Regions from separate parts of the Vibrio tapetis subsp. tapetis genome, predicted to be linked through region 2. Evidence: predicted binding sites of a transcription regulator. Region 2 holds the regulator's gene; each other region holds the start of a gene.
What was found. Region 2 encodes CRP, which controls carbon source genes, mostly activating them, when cyclic AMP is high. Its sites were predicted from a motif close to TGTGANNNNNNTCACA; they were not measured.
Positions count from the first base shown of each region.

Region 1: a site for CRP is predicted at 1,014-1,029, ahead of nagE (N-acetylglucosamine-specific PTS transporter subunit IIBC). Genes of this name have one in related genera too.
Region 3: a site for CRP is predicted at 3,037-3,052, ahead of VTAP4600_RS00450 (CTP synthase). Genes of this name have one in related genera too.

Region 1 covers NZ_LT960611.1:1,354,064-1,361,706, reverse strand. The annotation lists gene nagA (N-acetylglucosamine-6-phosphate deacetylase) at 1-394, opposite strand, end outside; gene nagE (N-acetylglucosamine-specific PTS transporter subunit IIBC) at 1,151-2,707, shown strand; gene glnS (glutamine--tRNA ligase) at 2,880-4,550, shown strand; gene fcrX (ferric iron uptake transcriptional regulator FcrX) at 4,644-5,093, opposite strand; gene VTAP4600_RS05975 (DUF4442 domain-containing protein) at 5,271-5,753, shown strand; gene fldA (flavodoxin FldA) at 5,880-6,413, opposite strand; gene VTAP4600_RS05965 (DUF2788 domain-containing protein) at 6,504-6,725, opposite strand; partial or broken gene VTAP4600_RS05960 (alpha/beta fold hydrolase) at 6,854-7,622, opposite strand.
Region 2 covers NZ_LT960611.1:3,087,419-3,095,061, reverse strand. The annotation lists gene VTAP4600_RS13835 (aspartate aminotransferase family protein) at 1-1,070, shown strand, start outside; gene astA (arginine N-succinyltransferase) at 1,182-2,201, shown strand; gene astD (succinylglutamate-semialdehyde dehydrogenase) at 2,227-3,684, shown strand; gene VTAP4600_RS13820 (DUF1338 domain-containing protein) at 3,919-4,716, shown strand; gene crp (cAMP-activated global transcriptional regulator CRP) at 4,895-5,527, opposite strand; gene VTAP4600_RS13810 (phosphoribulokinase) at 5,771-6,640, opposite strand; gene VTAP4600_RS13805 (YheU family protein) at 6,730-6,942, opposite strand; gene VTAP4600_RS13800 (hydrolase) at 7,072-7,643, opposite strand, start outside.
Region 3 covers NZ_LT960611.1:81,182-88,824, forward strand. The annotation lists gene relA (GTP diphosphokinase) at 1-2,038, shown strand, start outside; gene mazG (nucleoside triphosphate pyrophosphohydrolase) at 2,124-2,927, shown strand; gene VTAP4600_RS00450 (CTP synthase) at 3,137-4,774, shown strand; gene eno (phosphopyruvate hydratase) at 4,853-6,154, shown strand; gene ftsB (cell division protein FtsB) at 6,316-6,603, shown strand; gene ispD (2-C-methyl-D-erythritol 4-phosphate cytidylyltransferase) at 6,627-7,349, shown strand; gene ispF (2-C-methyl-D-erythritol 2,4-cyclodiphosphate synthase) at 7,352-7,643, shown strand, end outside.

The sequences.
Region 1 (7,643 bases), 1.7 Mb from region 2:
GGTATGGACCTTCAAGGTGGAGGCCTAAAGATTGATTTTGGTATTTCGCTTGGTATTCGCGAGCTGCAGCAACCGATGCACGCATGTCTTCATTAGAAGAAGTAATTAAGGTTGGTAAGTAGCTAGTACAACCGGATTTAAGGTTTGCTTCATGCATGATTTGCATTGTTTTAGCCGTGATTTCGTCGTTAAGCATCACACCACCACAACCATTCAGCTGTAGATCAATGAAACCAGGGCATAGGTTAGCACCTTCAAGATCAACGGTTTTTATATCGCTTGGCAGTTCGGCGACAGGACACACTTTGTCGATGTTTGAGTCGTTAATAATAACAGCGTGATTGTCTAAAACATCACTCCCTGTATAAATCTTACAGTTCGTTAGTGCATACATAGTTTTGTCCTTACTTAAAGTTTTTGTCTTTCCCACATCGTATGCGGGAGTTACTAATTCTTTGCCTTTAACTCATCAGTTATGGGCGTTTTATCGGGCGTCAAAAGCGAAAATTTGAAATACCGTTATTCGTCGTCTATGGAGTGTTTATCTTCCGATCTTTCTTTGGTTGCGCTTTAGTTGAACACTCACTGTTATCTTATTGAATAAAAGCATTATTAAAGCTGAATCTATCGGTGAAAATGTAGCATTAGCCATGATGGTAGAAAGTCTGGCTCTGCATCTTCGTATTATAGAAATGTGCATGACTAGAAGCTTTCTTTGCCAAATTTATGAAGTCTCAGTAAACGTTTACGTTAGTGACTAAACATGGCTCAATGGCTCTCGAAATCTCAGTGTAAATATATATACATTCGCTGAACTCATTGATTCTATTTGTAATATAGGCCCGATCAGTTGGAGCTGGTCATCATATTTATACTTAAGAAACAAGTCCTACATTGCTCTCTGGTTCGTCTTCATTTCTACGTAAGACTTTATTGCCTATCGGCTATTCTTTCGAATGATAAAATAAGTTTTATGATCTCGCTAGCAAATTCACTCCCATAGACCTCAAACGGGTGACTATGATCACAAATGATGACGTTTTAATTTGCGGGGCAAAATTAATGGAATACACTGAACAGGACTAAATTGAGCGGCCAAATTAAGTGGCTCATGTCTAATACCAAAAAAATCCTATAGGGGGAACTTACGGTGAATATTCTCGGATATGCGCAAAAACTAGGTAAAGCTCTAATGCTTCCTATTGCAACGCTACCAATCGCAGCGTTGCTACTACGTTTAGGTCAAGGTGACCTACTAGACATCGCATTCATGGCGCAAGCTGGTGGTGCAATTTTCGGTAACCTACCATTACTATTTGGTTTGGGTATCGCAATTGGTTTGGCGAAAGATGGTAACGGTGCAGCTGGTCTTGCCGGTGCAGTTTCTTACTTTGTTCTTACTGCTACAGCAACAACAATCGACGAATCAGTTAACATGTCATTCTTCGGCGGTATCTTCGCAGGTATCATCGCAGGCCACTGTTACAATGCATTTAGCACAACTCGTCTTCCTGAGTGGCTTGCATTCTTCTCTGGTAAGCGTCTAGTACCTATCATGGCTGGTCTTTTCGCTCTTGTTGCTGGTGCAATCGGTGGCGTTGTATGGCCTTCAATCCAAGGCGGTCTTGATGCACTAGCACACGCTGTATCTACTTCTGGCGCAATCGGTCAGTTCGTATACGGTACGCTTAACCGTGCACTTATCCCTGTTGGTCTTCACCACGTACTTAACTCTTACTTCTGGTTTGGTATGGGTACTTGTCAAGAGATCATCGTTGCAGGTCAAGGCGCATTCGAAGGCATCACTCAACTTTGTGTTGACCCAGCACTAGCTAAAACATTAGTTGTTGGTCAAGAGCACACATTTACTTTTGCTAACTCAGTAACTCCTGAAATTACAACTGTAGTTAAAGAAGTGACTGAAACAGTTAAATCTGGTGACCTACACCGTTACTTCGGCGGCGACAAAGGCGCTGGCGTATTCATGAATGGTTTCTTCCCAGTTATGATGTTTGGTCTTCCAGGTGCTGCACTTGCAATGTACCTTGCAGCTCCAGCTGAAAAACGTAACCAAGTTGGTGGCGCACTATTCTCAGTAGCTTTCTGTTCATTCCTAACGGGTATTACAGAGCCTCTAGAATTCATGTTCGTATTCCTAGCTCCTGCACTTTACGCACTACACGCAGTATTTACTGGTCTAGCGCTTGTTGTTGCTAACATGTTCGGTACGCTTCACGGATTCGGTTTCTCTGCAGGTCTTATTGACTTCGTATTGAACTGGGGTCTAGCAACTAAACCAGTTACGCTTCTACTAATTGGTCTAGGCTTCGGTGCTCTATACTTCTTCACTTTCTCTTTCGCTATCCGCGCATTCAACTTGAAATCGCCTGGCCGTGAAGATGATGACGAAGATATGGCTCCAGCTGCTGACGCTCCAAAGGGTGACGTTGCACGTCAATACCTTAAAGCGCTAGGCGGTCACGAAAACCTAACGACTATCGATGCATGTATTACGCGTCTACGTCTTACTCTTAAAGATCGCTCTCTAGCTGACGAGAAAGTTCTTAAGAAACTAGGTGCTAAAGGTGTTGTTAAACTAGGTGAAAATAACCTACAAGTCATCCTTGGTCCACTTGCTGAAATCGTTGCTGGCGAAATGAAAGCAATCGGTCCTGGTGAAGACCTATCTGATGTAAAACTGCCTTAATCACGCATTAAGCGCTAGTTATTAATCGAATGCCTCCCTAATGGGAGGCATTTTTCGTTCAATCGCGGCTTATTTTGCTATTTTCCTGTCCATTTCAGTTGTGTAATTGGCAAGAATTGTGGATCATGAGCGTCTATAAATTATGACAATACTAAAACTTAGAGGTGTCTAGATGAGTGAAGCTGAGTCTCGTCCATCAAACTTTATTCGCCAAATCATTGATGGTGATTTAGCTGAAGGCAAACATAACAGTGTGCATACCCGATTCCCGCCAGAACCCAATGGCTACTTACATATCGGTCACGCTAAATCTATCTGCCTGAACTTTGGTATTGCTCAAGACTATCAAGGGCAATGTAATCTTCGTTTTGACGATACAAACCCTGAAAAAGAAGACATCGAATACGTAGAGTCGATTAAAAACGATGTGAACTGGTTAGGCTTTGAGTGGAGTGGTGACATTTGTTATTCATCAAACTACTTCGACAAGCTGTTCGAGTATGCAGTGGAGTTAATTAATAAAGGCTTAGCATACGTTGATGAGTTAAGTCCTGAGCAAATTCGTGAGTACCGCGGCACATTGAAAGCGCCAGGTCAGCACAGCCCATACCGCGACCGTAGCGTTGAAGAAAACTTAGCTCTGTTTGAAAAAATGCGTGATGGTGGATTTAAAGAAGGTCAAGCGTGTTTACGAGCAAAAATTGATATGACATCGCCGTTCATGGTGATGCGCGATCCTGTGATCTATCGTGTTCGTTTTGCGACTCACCATCAAACCGGTGATAAATGGTGCATTTACCCGATGTACGATTTCACGCATTGTATTTCTGATGCATTAGAAGGCATTACGCATTCTATCTGTACGTTAGAATTCCAAGACAACCGTCGCCTCTATGATTGGGTTTTGGATAACATCACAATTGACACTCAACCACGTCAATACGAGTTTAGCCGCCTAAACCTTGAATACACAGTGATGTCAAAGCGTAAGCTAAATCAGTTGGTGTCTGAAAACTTGGTTAACGGTTGGGATGACCCTCGTATGCCAACAATTTCTGGTCTTCGTCGTCGCGGCTTTACGTCAGAATCTATCCGCGAGTTCTGTACGCGTATTGGTGTTACTAAACAAGAAAACATGATTGAGTTTGGTTCACTTGAATCTTGTATTCGTGATGATCTCAATGAAAATGCACCACGTGCGATGGCGGTTCTTGATCCCATTCGCGTCGTGATTGAAAACTTCCCTGAAGGTCAGGTTGAAACGTTAAACGTAGCGAATCACCCGAATAAGCCTGAAATGGGCAGTCGTGAAGTGCCTTTTACTCGTGAAGTGTTTATCGAACAAGATGACTTCCGTGAAGAAGCAAATAAGAAATACAAACGCCTCGTTCTTGGTAAAGAAGTGCGTTTGCGTGGCGCTTACGTTATTAAAGCGGAACGTATTGAAAAAGATGAGCAAGGCAATATCGTGACTATTTTCTGTAGCTACGATGATGAGACGTTAGGTAAGAACCCTGCTGATGGCCGTAAGGTTAAAGGTGTTATTCATTGGGTGTCTGCGGATAAAGGCGTACCCGCTGAAATTCGTCTCTACGATCGCTTGTTCACAGTGCCTAATCCAGCGGCAGAAGACGATTTTAAAGCGGTTATTAACCCTGATTCTTTGACGATTTGCCAAGGTGTTGTCGAGCCGAGCTTATTAACGGCAGAAGCGGAACATGGGTTGCAGTTTGAACGTACGGGTTACTTCTGTGTTGACTCAAAAGATTCGACTTCAGAGAAACTGGTATTCAATCGTACTGTCGGTTTACGTGATACGTGGGCGAAAGTAGAGTCTAACTAACGGCATTTACTTTCGGCAATAAAAAACGCTGGCACTGGCCAGCGTTTTTTTTATCTTGAATTTACTTTTAACGAGAAATTCAATACGAGACGTTTATTTTTTTGGCTTGTGAGCGTTCGGGTTGTCTTTGCAAGATCCATCACTGCATTTGCCGTAAAGGTACAAACTGTGGTTCGTTAATGTAACGTTAAATCTTTCGGCGATTTCTTTTTGACGTTCTTCAATAAGATCATCTGAAAACTCAATAACTTCACCGCAATCTAAGCACACCAAGTGGTCGTGGTGATGCTGACTTGCCAGTTCGAATACGGATTTTCCGCCTTCAAAGTGGTGGCGAGTGACAATACCTGCGTCATCAAATTGGTTTAGCACTCGGTAAACCGTAGCAAGACCGATTTCTTCACCTAAATCGATCAGTTTCTTGTAAAGCTCTTCTGCGCTGATATGTTGGCAGTCAGGCTGCTGAAGCACTTCCAAGATCTTTAGTCGAGGTAGAGTTACTTTGAGTCCAGCTTCTTTTAGTGCTTTGTTATTATCTGGCATAGTGTTTCCTGTCTAGATCTGCAGCAAATACAGAAGTCGTAATTGCCAAACATTATAGGCTACTAGAATGTAACAATAAACCACGAACTTCAAAGGGTTGATAAACAAAGCTTGTAAATTGGCGTCAAATCACGGATATTGTGGTCATACCAGTAACAAATAATTAACATGGACGATATGGATAAGAAGCTAGCCAAAATATACAAGCCCGGGGTCGTGCGTTTTGCTCTGAATATCTGGCCGCCATTTTGGGGGGCAGGAATTCATATTAATAACATTAGCAAAGATTTCCGTGAAGTGAATATGCAACTGAAATTGCGCTGGTGGAATAAGAATGCTAACCGTACCCAGTATGGGGGGAGTATTTTTTCTCTGACTGACCCTGTCTATTCATTGATGCTAATGGGGATTTTAGGCGAAGAATATTTCGTCTGGGATAAAGAAGCGAGTATTAACTTTATTGCCCCGGGTAAAAGTGATTTGTATGCAGATTTTCAAATTAGCCAAGGTCAGCTGGATGAAATCTTTCAAGTGACGGCAAGAGGGGATAAGTGCTTTCCTGAATTTGTGATTCACGTAAAGGACTCTGATGGGAATGTGGTGTCTGAAGTTCACCGTAAGCTCTATGTCCGGAAGAAACCGCAATACCGTGACGAATAGGCTCGTTCATCACTCTAAATGGTGACTAACCACAGTCACACTAGTTTTTAAAAGATTGCGTTACTTGAGACAAGTACAAAAAAACCTCCGTTGGAGGAGGTTTTTGATTCGACAGCGTGGTCTTGATTAGTCTTCTAGCTCTGCTAGACACATGTCTTCGTACAGAGAGTTAACCCAAGTTTTCACACGTTCGTCAGTTAATTCTGGTTGACGATCTTCATCGATACATAGACCGACGAATTGGCTTTCGTCGCCTTCAACAAGACCTTTAGAAGCTTCAAACTCATAACCTTCCGTTGATGTAGCACCGATGATCGTACCACCTTTAGCTTCAACGATATCGCGAATAGTACCCATCGCATCACAGAAGTATTCGGCGTAATCTTCTTGATCACCACAACCGAAAATTGCTACTAATTTGGTTGAAAAGTCGATAGCTTCTAGTTCAGGAAAGAAATCATCCCAATCACACTGAGCTTCGCCGTAGTACCAAGTTGGAATACCAAGTAGCAGCAAATCGAAATTATCAATGTCTTCTTTGCTACTTTTTGCAATATCTTGCACGTGAACAAGTTTTTTGCCGAGTTGTTTTTGAATCATCTTAGCGACAGCTTCGGTGTTACCAGTATCGCTGCCAAAGAAGAGTCCTACACTTGCCATAGAATGAGCACCTATTTTTTCGTGACGGTTTACGATTAATACTGACTTTCAGTTTATGCAGTCTTTCTATCCACTAAAGATTCGGTGTAGTTAACCCAACCCCGTGCCTTCCCAACTTATTTGGATAAGCCCTTTAGCAATGAATCCAGCACAACCTAAGAAAAGAACTGCCCACACTACGCGACGACCGAACGTGGGAACATTGCCCTGCTTAAGTACATCTTTGATTGCCATACCGATTAGAAAAAAGATCGAAGCAAATAAGAGGTCGAGACCTATGGACTCAAGCATATTCATGTAGTCGTAAAGCATGACATTCCTTTTAGTCAATTTTTAGCTGGCCGAACTATATCATTATTAGGTTGAATCCGAAAATTTTCTCGACCCATGACGAGAGATAAAACAAAGAAAATGGCGATGCTTTAATGGGTGTTTAACAATTATTTGAGAAATCGACGGATTATACGTAATACATCATTGGGTTTTTCTGCATGTAACCAATGCCCCGTGTTCGCGATGACATGAGCTTTTACCTGCTTAAATTGACGAGCGACGGCTTGCTGGTGCTCTTCGGTTAAGTAATCTGAGTTCGCCCCCTTGATAAATAGGGTTGGGGTGTTGATCGGTATGATCTCATTCCATCCTAATATGTTGAGGTAGTTGGCTTTTAAAGAAGCGACGTTGAAGCGCCAAACAATATACTCATTAGCCCGTGTCATCGATTTACCAAGGAATTGACGCACGCCTTCCATCTCTATGTGTTGAGCTAATATTGACATAGCCTCAGAACGTGACTTGGCTTGGGTTGTTCAGCTATTACGGCTTCTAAACCGGCCAATACGTTATCATGGCGACGTTCTTTATAGTGGACCGGAGCCATGTCGAGAACGACCAATTGGTCAATTTGATTAGGAATGAGAGATGCTAATGTCATGGCGACTTTGCCCCCATAGAATGACCAATAAGAGTGACTTTATTGAGATCGAGTTCGGTAAGTAAGTGTTTCACGTCTTGAGCCATTAATTCATAGTTGTGCTCGTTGCTCTTAAACGAAAGTCCATGGTTTCGCAGATCGACACTTAATACTTGATGATCAGTGCTGAGTTCGCGAGCCAATAGCCCAAGGTTATCTAGGCTGCCAAAAAGGCCATGAATAAGGACAATGGTAGTGCCTTCACCTTGCAGTTTATAGTTCAGTAATGCAGACATGAAATAGGTTCCCGACAGGTA
Region 2 (7,643 bases):
CCGTGAGTTGTTTAGGGCATTGTCACCCGGCTATGGTTACGGCATTAACCGAGCAAGCAAATAAGTTGTGGCACTTAAGTAATGTCATGACCAATGAGCCAGCGTTACGTTTGGCAAAAAAACTGACGGAAGTAAGCTTTGCTGAAAAAGTCTTTTTTGCTAACTCAGGCGCTGAAGCGAATGAAGCCGCGTTGAAGCTGGCACGTCGTTGGGCTGCCGACGAACATGGCGCAGAAAAATCTGAAATCATCGCCTTTAAGCAAGGTTTCCATGGTCGTACTTTTTTTACCGTTACTGTTGGTGGTCAAGCCGCTTATTCAGACGGTTTCGGCCCTAAACCCGGTGATATTACTCACTTACCTTATAACGACGTTGAAGCGCTTAAAGCGCACATGTCTTCTCGTACTTGCGCCATTATGATGGAACCCCTGCAAGGCGAGGGCGGTATTATTTCTCCTACCGCTGAGTTTGCCCAAGCAGTACGTGAATTGTGTGATGAGCACAATGCGCTATTGATTTTTGATGAAGTGCAAACAGGTAATGGTCGTACCGGTAATTTTTATGCTTACCAAGGCATTGACGTAACACCGGATATTTTAAGCACAGCTAAGTCGCTTGGTGGTGGTTTTCCGATTGGCGCTATGCTGACGACAGATAAACTGTCTAAACACATGAAAGTGGGCACACACGGCTCTACCTATGGCGGTAACCCGTTAGCGTGTGCAGTAGCAGAAGCGGTCGTCGATGTGGTTAGCCAACCAGAAACCCTAGCGGGCGTTAAAGAGCGCGAAACCCTATTTCGCGAGGGATTGACTAGAATTAATCAGAAGTACCCGATTTTCAGTGAAATTCGTGGTCAAGGTTTATTGCTTGGTGCTGCACTTAATGATGAGTGGCAAGGCAGAGCACGAGACATCTTGGTTGCCGCTGGTAATGAAGGGCTGTTGATTTTGGTTGCTGGTGCAAATGTGGTGCGTTTCACACCGTCTTTAGTGATCAGCAAAGAAGATATCGAACAAGGTCTAGCGAAGCTTGAAAAAGCGATTGCGGAATTAAGTGCTAAAGGCTAAGTACTAAAAGCTAAGTTTGAAGGGGTAGGTGTTGGGCTCTGGGAGGGAAGGTTTTTACTTCGCTTTTAGAGTTTAGTACCTAGTACTTACCAGTTACCAGAGGGAGTTGAGATGCTAGTAGTTCGCCCTATATCAAAAGATGATTACGATGCGCTGCATACGTGCGCGGTTGAATCGGGACATGGATTTACTTCATTACCTGTTAATGAAGAACTGTTAACCAATCGGATTAATCACTCCGTTACCAGTTTTACGAAGCCCAATGTAACCGGCCCTGGTGATGAAGGGTATTTGATGGTTGGATTTGATTCTGAAACCGGAGAAGTCGCGGGTACAACCGGTATAGAGGCTTCTATCGGGTGGGATGTGCCTTTTTATACCTATCATATCAGTAAGGTGGTTCACTCTTCGCCAAAGTTGGGTGTGAACAACATCGTTAAGCTGCTTACCTTTGGGAATAATTACACTGGGTGCAGTGAAGTCTGCACCTTATTTTTACGACCAGATTTCCGCCAAGGATTGAATGGTCGCTTAATGTCTAAATGCCGATTTCTAATGATGGCAGAGCATCCAGAGCGTTTTTCAGAAACCGTGTTTGCTGAGATGCGAGGTGTGTCTGACGACAAGGGTAATTCTCCTTTTTGGCAGTGGTTACAAGAGCACTTCTTTTCAATTGAATTTACCGAAGCGGATTACCTAACCGGTATCGGAAAAAAAGGCTTTATTGCTGACTTAATGCCTAAGCTTCCTATTTACGTTAACTTGCTGAGCAAAGAAGCGCAGGCTGTCATCGGTAAGGTGCATGACAACACTCGCCCTGCTTTACGCTTGCTCGAGAATGAAGGGTTTAGCTGCAGAGGTTATGTTGATATTTTTGACGCTGGCCCAACGGTTGAGTGTGATCTGCGCAATATCGAGTCGGTGAAGCATTCCTACCGAGGCAAGGTCGTGATCAGCGAACATTCGAGCAGTAAAGATTTCCTAATCGCAAATACATCATTTGAGCATTTCAGAGCAACCGCAGCAAAAGCAGCGTTTGATTTAGAAAGTGAAAGCGTCATTTTAAGCCAAGACGTCGCGCAAGCGTTGAATGTTGCCGAAGGCGAATACGTTCGTTTACTTCCTCAGTAAATTAGTAAAACAGTAAGGACACATCATGACTCAGTGGATCAACGGAGAATGGCAAGAAGGCACGGGAGAGCTTTTAAATTCAATTAGCCCGTACAATGATAAGGTCGTGTGGCAAGGAAAAGCAGCACGCCCTGAACAAGTCGATCTGGCGGTTCAATCTGCCCGAGCTGCTTTTTTAAGCTGGAAGAAATTCTCTTTTGCTGAGCGTGAAGCGGTGGTGCAAGCTTTCGGTGAAAAGGTAAAAGAACACAGTGAGCAAATTGCGACAGCGATAGCTCAAGAAACAGGTAAACCATTATGGGAAACTCGCACTGAAGCGGGGGCGATGGTGGGGAAAATTGCCATTTCAATCCGCGCTTATCATGAACGCACTGGTGAGGCGCGTAAGCAAGTAGCCGGTAATGATGTCGTACTTCGTCATCGTCCTCTTGGCGTGATGGCCGTGTTTGGACCATACAACTTTCCTGCACATTTACCTAATGGCCATATTGTTCCTGCATTGCTTGCGGGGAATACCGTGGTGTTTAAGCCTTCAGAGCAAACGCCTATGGTGGCTGAAATTGTCATGAAACTTTGGCAACAAGCTGGCCTACCAGATGGAGTGATTAACTTAGTTCAAGGTGCTAAAGAAACCGGGATAGCGCTTGCAAGCCACAAAGGCATTGATGGTGTGTTGTTTACGGGCAGTGCTAACACTGGTCACATCCTGCATAAACAGTTTGCAGGTCAACCAGACAAAATGCTGGCACTAGAAATGGGCGGCAATAATCCGATGGTTATTTCTGAGCATTTTGGTGACTTAGATGCGGCGGTTTATACCATTATTCAGTCCGCGTTTATTAGTGCAGGGCAACGTTGTACTTGCGCTCGTCGCTTGTACGTCCCACACGGCGAAAGCGGTGATGCGCTATTGGTGAAGTTAGTAGAAGCCACTAAAGAGATTATTGTAGACGAACCATTTGCTGAGCCAGCGCCATTTATGGGCAGCCAAGTGTCTTTGCAAGCGGCACAAGTTATCTTGTCGGCCCAAAGTCATTTACAGTCGTTAGGCGGGGAAAGTCTCCTGGAGGCCAAACCCCTGAAAGCGGCATTTGTGACGCCCGGTATTATTGATGTTAGTTCGGTTGCTGAGTTGCCAGACGAAGAATATTTTGGCCCCTTGCTACAAGTTGTACGTTATAGCACGTTGGACCAAGCGGTCGAGATGGCAAACGACACTCGATTCGGCTTATCTGCAGGGTTAATCTCTACCGAAGATAGTGAATGGGATTACTTTGTTGACCATATTCGAGCTGGCATTGTAAATCGCAATCGCCAACTAACCGGAGCAAGCGGCGACGCACCATTCGGAGGCCCTGGTGCTTCAGGAAACTTAAGACCAAGTGCGTTCTACGCAGCCGATTACTGTGCTTACCCAATGGCCTCAATGGAAGGCGCAGAGCCCTTGCTGCCCGAAACCCTGAGCCCAGGCCTGAAGATTTAGAGCAGAGTAGAGAATTCGCTGCGCTTACTCGATTACAGAATGCGCTTTGCTTACTAGAAACTAGAAACGATAAGAGCAAAAGAAGGTAAAGCTTTTGCCGTTTCTTTTGCTCTTATCGTAGCGAAGCGGCCTCGTTTCTAGCAGTAAACGCAGTGAATACTTAGCACTTAGCTTTTAGCACTTGGCTTTTAGAACTTCGCCTTTAGCCCTCCACCGTGACAACAAGGAACTGTTATGACCCCCGATGCGCTATTCCAATCTTTGTGGCAAGACTATATTCAACGCCTTTGCCCTTCAGCAGAGACTATCCATCAATTGCTGACTGAAGAACAAGCCTTAATCAATGACCACATTGCCCTGCGTACGTTTGCGATTGATCCAATTCGGATTGATACATTGGCTAAACCGTTTTTGGATTTAGGTTACGAGCAAGCAGGGGAGTATGAGTTTGTCAGTAAAAAACTCTATGCCCGTCACTACGAACACCCCGACCCGCTGCAACCAAAAGTCTTCATTAGCGAATTAAAAGTGAATGAATGTTCTGAGCAGTTGCAAGCCATTGTGAAGTCTCTGGTGGATCAACTGGATGTTAATCATTTTGCTTCAAGTGATTTCTTGTACTCGGGTACGAGTTGGTCTTTGAGTCACGACGATTATCTATTGCTGGCAAAAGAAAGCGAATACGCAGGTTGGCTAGCCGCTCATGGGTTTGGCGCGAACCACTTTACGGTTAGCGTCAATCAGCTGAATCGCTTTGAGGAAGTGTCGGATGTGAATACACACCTTCGTGATGCTGGTTTCACGATCAATGAGTCGGGTGGTGAAGTTAAGGGCTCTCCAGAGGTGTTGCTAGAGCAGTCTTCAACCATGGCTGATAAAGTCTCTGTTGAGTTTATTAATGGCTCTGAGACTATCCCTGGTGGCTTCTATGAGTTCGCTAAGCGCTACCCAATGGCCGATGGCGACTTGTATCAAGGGTTTGTCGCGGCTTCTGCTGATAAAATCTTTGAAAGTACGGATGGAGATAGGTAACAGGACGAACTTCGTTCTACAGGTTATAGGAAGAAGATAAGGAGTTGCAAAGAGGTAGGCATTAGTAAAATCTGCCGTAACCCGTAACCCGTAACCCGTAACCCGTAACCCGTAACCCATAAAAAAACCACCAACGTTGCCGTTGGTGGTTTTTATTTACATCGATATATACGACGGATTAACGTGTGCCGTAAACCACAATTGTTTTACCGTGTGCTGAAATCAAGTTCTGCTCTTCAAGCATCTTCAAGATACGGCCAACAGTTTCACGTGAACAGCCAACAATCTGACCAATCTCTTGACGAGTGATCTTGATTTGCATGCCGTCTGGGTGAGTCATTGCGTCAGGTTGTTTCGCTAGGTTAAGTAGCGTTTGAGCAATACGACCAGTCACGTCTAGGAATGCTAAGTCACCCACTTTTTGGCTAGTCGTTTGTAGACGGCTTGCCATTTGCGCAGAAAGGCGCATAAGAATGTCAGGGTTAACTTGAATCAGTTGACGGAATTTCTTGAAAGAAATCTCTGCTACTTCACAAGGGGATTTAGCACGTACCCATGCGGTACGCTCTTGGTCTTCTTCAAATAGACCAAGTTCACCGATAAAGTCGCCTTGGTTAAGGTAAGACAAGATCATCTCTTTGCCTTCTTCATCCTTGATAAGTACGGCAACAGAACCTTTCACAATGTAGTACAGAGTCTCGGCTTTTTCACCAGCATGAATCAGAGTACTTTTTGATGGGTACTTATGAATATGACAATGTGAAAGGAACCACTCTAATGTTGGATCGGTTTGAGGTTTACCTAGAACCATAATATCTCTCTTCCTCTGCAGGGCTTGCTCAGCAGCTTCCGTATCAACTGAGCCAGATTATAAACTGGTTGTTTTGAATAGGGCGATAGATGTCGTGCTGCAAGCTATCTCGTGTTCGGTAACAAATAGTAGCGTGTTTCGGAAACGATTTCTTGACTTTGATCGTGCCACAACCGTGATTTTCTAAGCAAAAATGTGCACATGATCACGCCTTGAACATGAATTTTCATCTGAGTATGAAAATCAACCGATCTTGCCTGTTTCAATCAATTGGACAAGCATAGGCTGAACGATCAATTCCATGGCAAAGCTCATCTTGCCACCGGGTACCACAAGGGTGTTATGGCGGGACATGAATGACCCCTCAATCATTGATAGTAGGTATGGGAAGTCTACGTTTTTCATGCCGCGCAATCGAATAACAACAAAACTTTCATCTAAACTCGGAATGCCTTTTGCGTTCAATGGATTAGATGTATCTACTGTAGGGACTCGCTGAAAATTGATATGAGTACGTGAAAACTGTGGCGTAATGTAGCTTAAGTAGTCATCCATAGAGCGAACAATTGAGTCGGTTACGGCTTCACGAGAGTGGCCTCGATCACGAGTATCTCGAACAAATTTTTGAATCCACTCTAGGTTTACAATCGGAACCATGCCAATGAGGAAATCGACGTGTTTAGAGACATTGATGTCTCCATCGACCACACCCCCGTGCAACCCTTCATAAAACATGACGTCGGTGTTTTCAGGCAATTCCTGCCAAGGGGTAAAAGTCCCTGGCATTTGATTGTAGGGCACGGCTTCATCAAATGAGTGCAGGTAGCGCCTAACTTCGCCTGTACCTTCATCACCATAACGTCGAAAAAACTGCTCAAGAGCGGCAAAGTCATTGGCTTGTGGGCCAAAGTAACTAATATGACGACCTTGCTCTTTCGCTTTACGAATTTCAATGTCCATTTCTGGGCGTGTAAAGCGATGGAAGCTGTCCCCTTCAACCTTAGCGGCTTTGATGTCCATCATATTGAACATTTTGCGAAAAGCTTCAGAGGTTGTGGTGGTTCCCGCTCCAGATGAACCGGTTACGGCAATGATTGGGTGCTTTGCTGACATGACAGACCTTGTCTTGAGTAACGTACTTGTTATGCCTATTTTAACATAGGGTTAAGTCAGTGTAGGGAAAATCTTTCGATAAACCGAATCTAGTACTGTGGCTTTACTTGAATATTCACGGTTTCATGCAGCTCAGAGAATACCACGACGGCTTGGCCATTCGAGAGTTGCTGCTTTACGTGGTCGACTTTTTGTTCCAAGCTAAATTCGCTCTCGCCGTAGTCCGTCCCTTCTCTTAGTACAAACTCTTTGATTAGGTTTTCCAATGTATCAGGGTCAATTTGTTGCCATGGAACGATCATAAATATCTCTTAAATGTGAAGTGCTAAAAGCGAAGTGCGAAATACTAAGTACTAAAAGCTAAGTATAAAAAGCTAGAGCTAAAGTAGTAGGTGCGAAGTATAAACGATACTTAGCTCTTAACTTAGCTTTTAGCACCTCGCTTTTAGTACTTCATAATATTCAGGTAAGGTTTCTTCTAACCAGAATCTTGGCTTTATGAGGCTGCCTGTTAGAAAGCCGACATGACCACCGTGATCTAATAGGTGGTAGTTTATATGCTCGGGTAGTGGAAAGTTAGGGATCACGTCTTCAGTCATGAAAGGGTCGTCTTTCGAGTGGATGATCCGAGTTGGAATGCTGATTTGATCTAAGCATCGGATGCCAGAGCATTGTTGGTAGTAGTGCTGAGCGTTATCAAAACCATGTAACTGGGAAGTGATCAAATCGTCAAATTCTTCTAACCGCTTGAGTTGCTCTATCTGTTCAGGCTCGATAGGTAAAACTTGCTGGATCAAAGGCAGTTTCTTTAACGCATTACGTTTTAGCGAGCTTAACAAGTAGTTGCGGTACACCTTAGAAAACCCTTGCTCGATGCGTTTAGCGCATGAATCAAGAGACAGTGGTGCCGATACTATGGTGGCGGCATCTAAAATCGGATTTAGGTGATAGTGTGCTAAATAGTTCACTAACATGTTGGCACCTAAAGAAATACCTACCGCGA
Region 3 (7,643 bases), 780 kb from region 2:
CGAGATTCTCACTACGTTATCCATGGATAAGCCGACACTGATCGCTGCGCAGTTATTTCCTTTAGTTATTGCCAAGGTTTACGACCGAGAACTGCTCGCTGAGAAGCATGGCAGTGAAATCGTTAAAATGATTGATGGTGTCGAGGAAATGGCGGCGATCGGCCAACTCAACGCAACACTAGACGGCTCGGGAGCCTCTTCTCAAGTCGATAATGTGCGTCGCATGTTGTTGGCGATGGTTGATGACTTCCGCTGTGTCGTTATTAAACTGGCTGAGCGTATTTGTAACCTGCGTGAAGTGAAAGATGAAAGTGATGAAGTGCGCCAAGCGGCGGCAAAAGAATGCGCTAACATTTACGCGCCTTTGGCTAATCGTTTAGGCATAGGCCAACTTAAGTGGGAGATTGAAGATTACGCCTTTCGCTATCAACAATCTTCGACTTATAAGCAAATAGCCAAACAGCTGTCAGAGCGCCGTATTGTTCGCGAGCAGTACATTGAAGACTTCGTCACCGACCTCTCTTCAGAAATGGACACCTTCAGTATCAATGCTGAAGTGAGCGGCAGGCCTAAGCACATTTACAGCATCTGGCGAAAAATGCAGAAGAAGAGCCTCGCATTCGATGAGCTTTTTGATGTTCGAGCTGTACGTATTATTGCCGACCAATTGCAAGACTGTTATGCCGCTTTAGGTGTGGTACATACTAAGTACAAGCATTTACCAAGCGAATTTGATGACTATGTAGCGAACCCAAAACCGAACGGCTATCAGTCGATACATACGGTGATCCTTGGGCCGGAAGGAAAAACCATAGAGATCCAAATTCGTACCAAGCAGATGCATGAAGAGTCTGAACTTGGAGTTGCTGCGCACTGGAAGTATAAAGAAGGTGCCTCAACGGCTCGTTCTGGCTACGATGAAAAAATTACCTGGCTACGTAAGTTACTTGATTGGCAAGAAGAAATGTCAGACTCAGGCGAAATGCTTGATGAGCTGCGCAGCCAAGTATTTGATGACCGTGTGTATGCCTTTACCCCGCGTGGCGATGTCGTTGATTTACCGATGGGCGCAACGCCGCTCGATTTTGCCTACCATATTCATTCAATGGTTGGCCACCGTTGTATTGGTACCAAAGTCGCAGGAAGAATCGTTCCGTTTACCCATAAATTGGCCATGGGCGATCAAGTTGAAATTATCACCCAAAAAGAGCCTAACCCTTCTCGTGATTGGTTAAATCCATCACTTGGGTTTGTTCATTCCGGCCGCGCACGCGCAAAAATTAACGCATGGTTTAGAGCGCAAAGCCGAGAGAAAAACCTCGAGGCAGGGCGAGATATTCTAGAAGTAGAATTAGCGAAGATTGGGGCGACGTTTAAAGATGCTGAGCAGTATGCTCTCAAGCGATTTAACGTTAATACGCCCGATGAGCTGTTCGCAGGCATTGGCAGTGGTGATTTAAGAATTAACCAAGTGGTTAACCATATTAACGCCTTAGTTAATAAACCAACTGCCGAAGAAGAAGATAAGCAAGCGCTAGAGAAGCTGCAAGAATCACAAGACAAACCTGCCGTACAAAGTCGACCTCGTAAAGATGCGGTTGTGGTAGAAGGGGTTGATAATCTGATGACGCACCTTGCTCGTTGTTGCCAGCCGATCCCCGGCGACCCAATCAAGGGCTATATCACTCAAGGTCGTGGTATTTCAGTCCACCGTAGTGACTGTGAGCAGCTTAGCGAACTGAATTTGCACGCGCCAGAACGTATCATTGATACCGTTTGGGGCAGTGGTTTTGTTGGTTCTTATATTTTGACACTCAGAGTTGAAGCATTAGAACGTAATGGCTTACTTAAAGACATTACCGCCTTGTTCACCAGTGAAAAAGTGAAAGTATCGAGCATGAATAGTCGCATTGATTACAAGCGTCAGATGTCGGTGATGGATTTCAACTTAGAAGTGACCAATGTTGAGGTGCTCTCTAGATTGATTACACGACTTGAACAAGTTAAGGACGTTATGTCAGTCAATCGATTGGGATAACCAGCCTAGCGTAAGCCGTTAATCCGCATCCGTGATGATTATTTAATATCGCCGCCTCAATGGCGGCGTTTTGTTAGAGAGTATTATGAAAAACAATATCGAAACGCTTCTTTCTATAATGGCCACCCTACGTGACGATGAAAAAGGGTGCCCGTGGGATAAACAACAAACGTTCGACAGCATCGTTCCGCACACGATTGAAGAAACGTATGAAGTGGTCGATGCAATTCACAATCGTGATTGGCCTAATCTACAAGAAGAGCTAGGAGATTTACTCTTTCAAGTGATCTTCTACAGTCAAATGGCGAAAGAGCAGGGGCTATTTACCTTTGATGATGTGGTTTCTGGGCTCAATGAAAAGCTGACACGTCGTCATCCGCATGTTTTTTCTGATATCAAATTTGAGAATGATGAAGAAATTAATGCCAACTGGGAAAAAGAAAAAATTAATGAAAAAAAACGGCAAGGAAAAACGGATAAAAGTGTTCTAGACTCAATTCCAAGCTCGCTGCCTGCACTCAGCAAAGCCAACAAGATCCAGAAAAAAGTCGCAAAATATGGCTTTGATTGGGCGGCCTTGGGACCTGTAGTGGATAAAGTAAAAGAAGAAATCGATGAAGTGGTCGAAGAAGCACTTCAAGTCACACCCAATGAAGAGAATATTGAAGCGGAGTTGGGTGATTTACTTTTTGCCACGGTGAATTTAGCCAGACATTTGGGTAAAAACCCTGAGTCAGCCTTAAATAAAGCGAATATTAAATTTACGCGAAGGTTTAATGGCATCGAAGATCAGGTCAGATTGCAAAGTAAGCAGTTAACAGACTTTGATCTTAATGAGCTAGACGAAATGTGGAATGAAGTTAAGCGGCAAGAACGAGCTAAAAATTAAACTATCAACAACTTAGGATTGAAACGAGTTAATAGTGACTCAATTCATTTTCAATTAGAATGATTTGAGTCGCTAGATTTGATTTGAAGCAAAAAATAAAAGATCACAGTGTGATAGATTTCACGTTGTGGCGATAAGGGGCTTCTGGTATATTCACATCCCGTCCAGAAGTAATCTATTTCCCTCATTCAACCAATTTCAGGTTAAACATGACGACAAATTATATTTTTGTTACTGGCGGGGTTGTATCCTCTCTAGGTAAAGGTATTGCAGCGGCATCGCTAGCAGCCATTTTAGAAGCTCGTGGTCTTAAAGTTACCATGATGAAGCTTGATCCTTACATCAACGTTGACCCAGGCACAATGAGCCCAACTCAACATGGTGAGGTGTTCGTCACGGAAGATGGCGCTGAAACAGACCTTGACCTTGGTCACTACGAACGTTTTATTCGTACCAAGATGACTAAGCGTAACAACTTCACTGCAGGTCGTGTTTATGCTGACGTTCTACGTAACGAACGTCGTGGTGATTACCTTGGTGCAACTATTCAGGTTATCCCACACATTACTAACTCAATCAAAGAACGTGTGATTTCTGGCGCTGAAGGCCATGATGTTGCTCTCGTTGAAGTTGGTGGCACGGTTGGTGATATCGAGTCTCTGCCATTTATGGAAGCGATTCGTCAGCTAGCAGTTGAATTAGGCCGTGAACGCGCAATGTTCATGCACCTTACTTTGGTTCCTTACCTAGCAGCCGCAGGTGAAGTGAAAACCAAACCGACTCAGCACTCAGTTAAAGAATTGCTCTCTATCGGTATCCAACCAGATATCTTAGTTTGTCGTAGTGATCGTGTTATCCCTGCGAACGAGCGTAAGAAGATTGCTCTTTTCTGTAATGTTCAAGAAAAAGCCGTTATCTCAATGAAGGATGTAGATTCTATCTACAAAATCCCTCAATTGATTAAAGCACAAGGTATTGATGACCTAGTTTGTCAACGTTTTGGTATTGATGCTCCTGAAGCGGACCTATCAGAGTGGGAACAAGTTATTTACGAAGAAGCTAACCCAACGGGCGAAGTGACCATTGGTATGGTCGGTAAATACATCGAGTTACCAGATGCATATAAGTCAGTTAACGAAGCATTAAAACATGCAGGCTTGAAAAATCGTCTTAGCGTCACAATAAAATATGTAGATTCACAAGATGTAGAGTCTAAAGGCGACGAAATGCTTGCAGGTTTGGATGCGATTCTAGTACCAGGTGGCTTTGGCGACCGTGGTGTAGAAGGCAAGATCCTTGCGGCTAAATTTGCACGTGAAAACAAAGTACCATACTTAGGTATTTGTTTAGGCATGCAAGTAGCGCTAATTGAATACGCACGTAATGTCGTTGGCATGAAAGATGCGCATTCAACAGAATTTAATAAAGACTCGAAGTACCCAGTGGTTGGTTTAATCACTGAATGGATCGACGGTGAAGGTAAAGTTGAAGAACGTACCGAAACATCAGATTTAGGTGGTACTATGCGTCTTGGTTCACAGCTTTGTCACCTAGAGAAAGGGACTAAAGCACATGAACTATACGGCAGCACGACGATCCATGAACGTCATCGCCACCGTTATGAAGTCAACAACGTACTTCGTCCGAAACTAGAGAAAGCAGGCCTTAAAGTGTCTGGTTTGTCAGCGGATAAAAAACTTGTAGAAGTTATCGAAAACCCTGCTCACCCATGGTTTGTCGCAGCGCAATTCCACCCAGAATTTACTTCGACTCCTCGTGACGGACACCCATTGTTCTCAGGATTCGTTAAAGCTGCTGGTGAATACCAGAAAGGCGAGCAAGATTAAGTAAAAGGATATGGGCGCTGTTCAAGGTAGAGCAGCCCCTTTAGTTTTGACATTTAAATTCAACGAGAGGAAACATTAATGTCTAAGATCGTTAAAGTTCTAGGTCGCGAAATCATCGATTCACGTGGTAACCCAACTGTAGAAGCTGAAGTTCACCTAGAAGGCGGTTTCGTCGGTATGGCAGCTGCTCCTTCTGGCGCATCTACTGGTTCACGTGAAGCTCTTGAGCTACGTGACGGCGACAAATCACGTTTCCTAGGTAAAGGTGTTCTTAAAGCAATTGAAGCTGTAAACGGCCCAATCGCTGAAGCACTAGCTGGTAAAGATGCGAAAGCACAAGCTGACGTTGACCAAGTGATGATCGACCTAGATGGTACTGAAAACAAATCTAAGTTCGGTGCTAACGCAATCCTTGCTGTTTCTCTAGCGAATGCTAAAGCAGCTGCAGCGGCTAAAGGCATGCCTTTATTCGAGCACATTGCTGAGCTAAACGGTACTGCTGGTCAGTTCTCTATGCCTCTTCCAATGATGAACATCATCAACGGTGGCGAGCACGCTGATAACAACGTTGACATCCAAGAGTTCATGATTCAGCCAGTTGGCGCGAAAACGCTTAAAGAAGCTCTACGTATCGGCGCTGAAGTATTCCACAACCTAGCTAAAGTTCTTAAGGCGAAAGGCCTAAGCACTGCAGTTGGTGATGAAGGTGGCTTCGCTCCTAACCTTGAGTCTAACGCTGCTGCACTAGCTGCAATCAAAGAAGCAGTAGAAGCTGCTGGTTACGAGCTAGGCAAAGACATCACTCTTGCTATGGACTGTGCTGCTTCTGAGTTTTACGACAAAGAAACTGGCAAGTACAACATGAAAGGCGAAGGCAAAATCTTCACTTCTGAAGAATTTAACTTCTACCTTCAAGACCTTGCTAACCAATACCCAATCGTATCTATCGAAGACGGTCTTGACGAATCAGATTGGGCTGGCTTCAAGCACCAAACTGAACTGCTAGGTGACAAGCTTCAACTAGTTGGTGACGATCTATTCGTTACAAACACTAAGATTCTTGCTCGTGGTATCTCTGAAGGTATTACTAACTCGATCCTTATCAAGTTCAACCAAATCGGTTCACTTACAGAGACTCTAGCTGCAATCAAGATGGCTAAAGACGCTGGCTTCACTGCAGTTATCTCTCACCGTTCTGGCGAAACTGAAGATGCAACTATCGCTGATCTAGCGGTTGGTACTGCTGCAGGTCAAATCAAAACGGGTTCTATGAGCCGTTCTGACCGTGTTGCTAAGTACAACCAACTTCTTCGCATCGAAGAAGCTCTAGGTGAGCGCGCACCTTTCAACGGTCTTAAAGAAGTTAAAGGCCAAGCTTAATTCTTAATTGAATTAGACTTAGCATAAAGCTTTGAATGCCCCGCCTAGTGCGGGGCATTTTTTTACCTGTACTTTAGTGAGCCCTGCGAATGCTTTCTTTTCGCCCTAACCGTCTGAATATGGTATATATGCGGTTATTATTTTTTTCTTGGTGAGCATACATGCGAGTTTTTGCTTTTGGACTTTTAACGCTGGTGGCAATACTGCAATACAATGTGTGGTTTGGTAAAAACGGCGAGGCTGATTTAGCCAAGGTTCAAGGGGATATCGTGATCCAAGAAGGCGTAAACGCGAAACTTAAGCAGCGTAACGATGAAATGTACGCAGAGATTGACGACTTACGTCAAGGACTCGATGCTATTGAAGAGAGAGCCCGTCACCAGCTTGGTATGGTGAAAGAGGATGAAACCTTTTACCGTATAATCGGCGACGATGCGCCGTCCAAATAACCTCCGAATAGTGCCCAATATCCATGTTAGATAACACCATAAATCAAGAAAGAATCGCTGTGATTGTGCCTGCCGCTGGCGTGGGTAGCCGGATGCAAGCGTCTGTGCCGAAGCAGTATTTGACCCTTCATGGCGTTACCATTTTAGAACACACCATCGCGTGTTTATTGCAGCACCCGCGTATGGACAAAATTGTTATCGCAGTCGGTGATGATGACCCGTATTTTGCCGAACTACCGATGGCCAGTGATGCAAGGGTCGTAAGAGTAGCAGGCGGCAGTGAGCGAGCGGATTCCGTTCTTTCTGGCTTAAATTATCTTGATACCTACCACTCGGAGTATCAATGGGTAATGGTGCATGATGCTGCGAGGCCATGCCTTGCAGTAGATGACATCGATAAGCTGATTTCAAGCTGCTTGACTCACGAAGTGGGTGGCATTTTGGCGTCTCCGGTACGAGATACCATGAAGCGTGGCAATGGGAACAAACAAATAGGTGAAACGGTGGAACGTGCCGACTTATGGCATGCACTTACCCCTCAAATGTTCCGCCGAGCTGCACTGAAACAGGCGCTAAGTTCCGCGTTGGAGCAAGGTGTTACCATTACGGACGAAGCATCAGCAATGGAGTGGATTGGATTATCCCCATTGTTGGTTAGCGGAAGAGCCGACAATATTAAAGTAACTCAGCCTGAAGATTTGGCCTTAGCTGAGTTCTATTTACAGAAAAATCTTAATAAGGAATGACCATGATTCGTATTGGACACGGCTTTGATGTACACAAATTTGGTGGCGAAGGACCGGTTATTATTGGTGGTGTCGCTATTCCTTATGAGCAAGGTTTAATTGCTCACTCTGATGGTGATGTCGCATTGCACGCACTATCTGATGCACTGCTAGGCGCAATAGCCGAAGGCGATATTGGCCGCCATTTCCCAGATACTGACGATAAATGGAAGGGCGCAGATAGCCGTGCTCTCTTAAGAGAGGTTTATCGCTTTGTGAAAGAAAAAGGTTATATCATTGGTAACGCAGATGTCA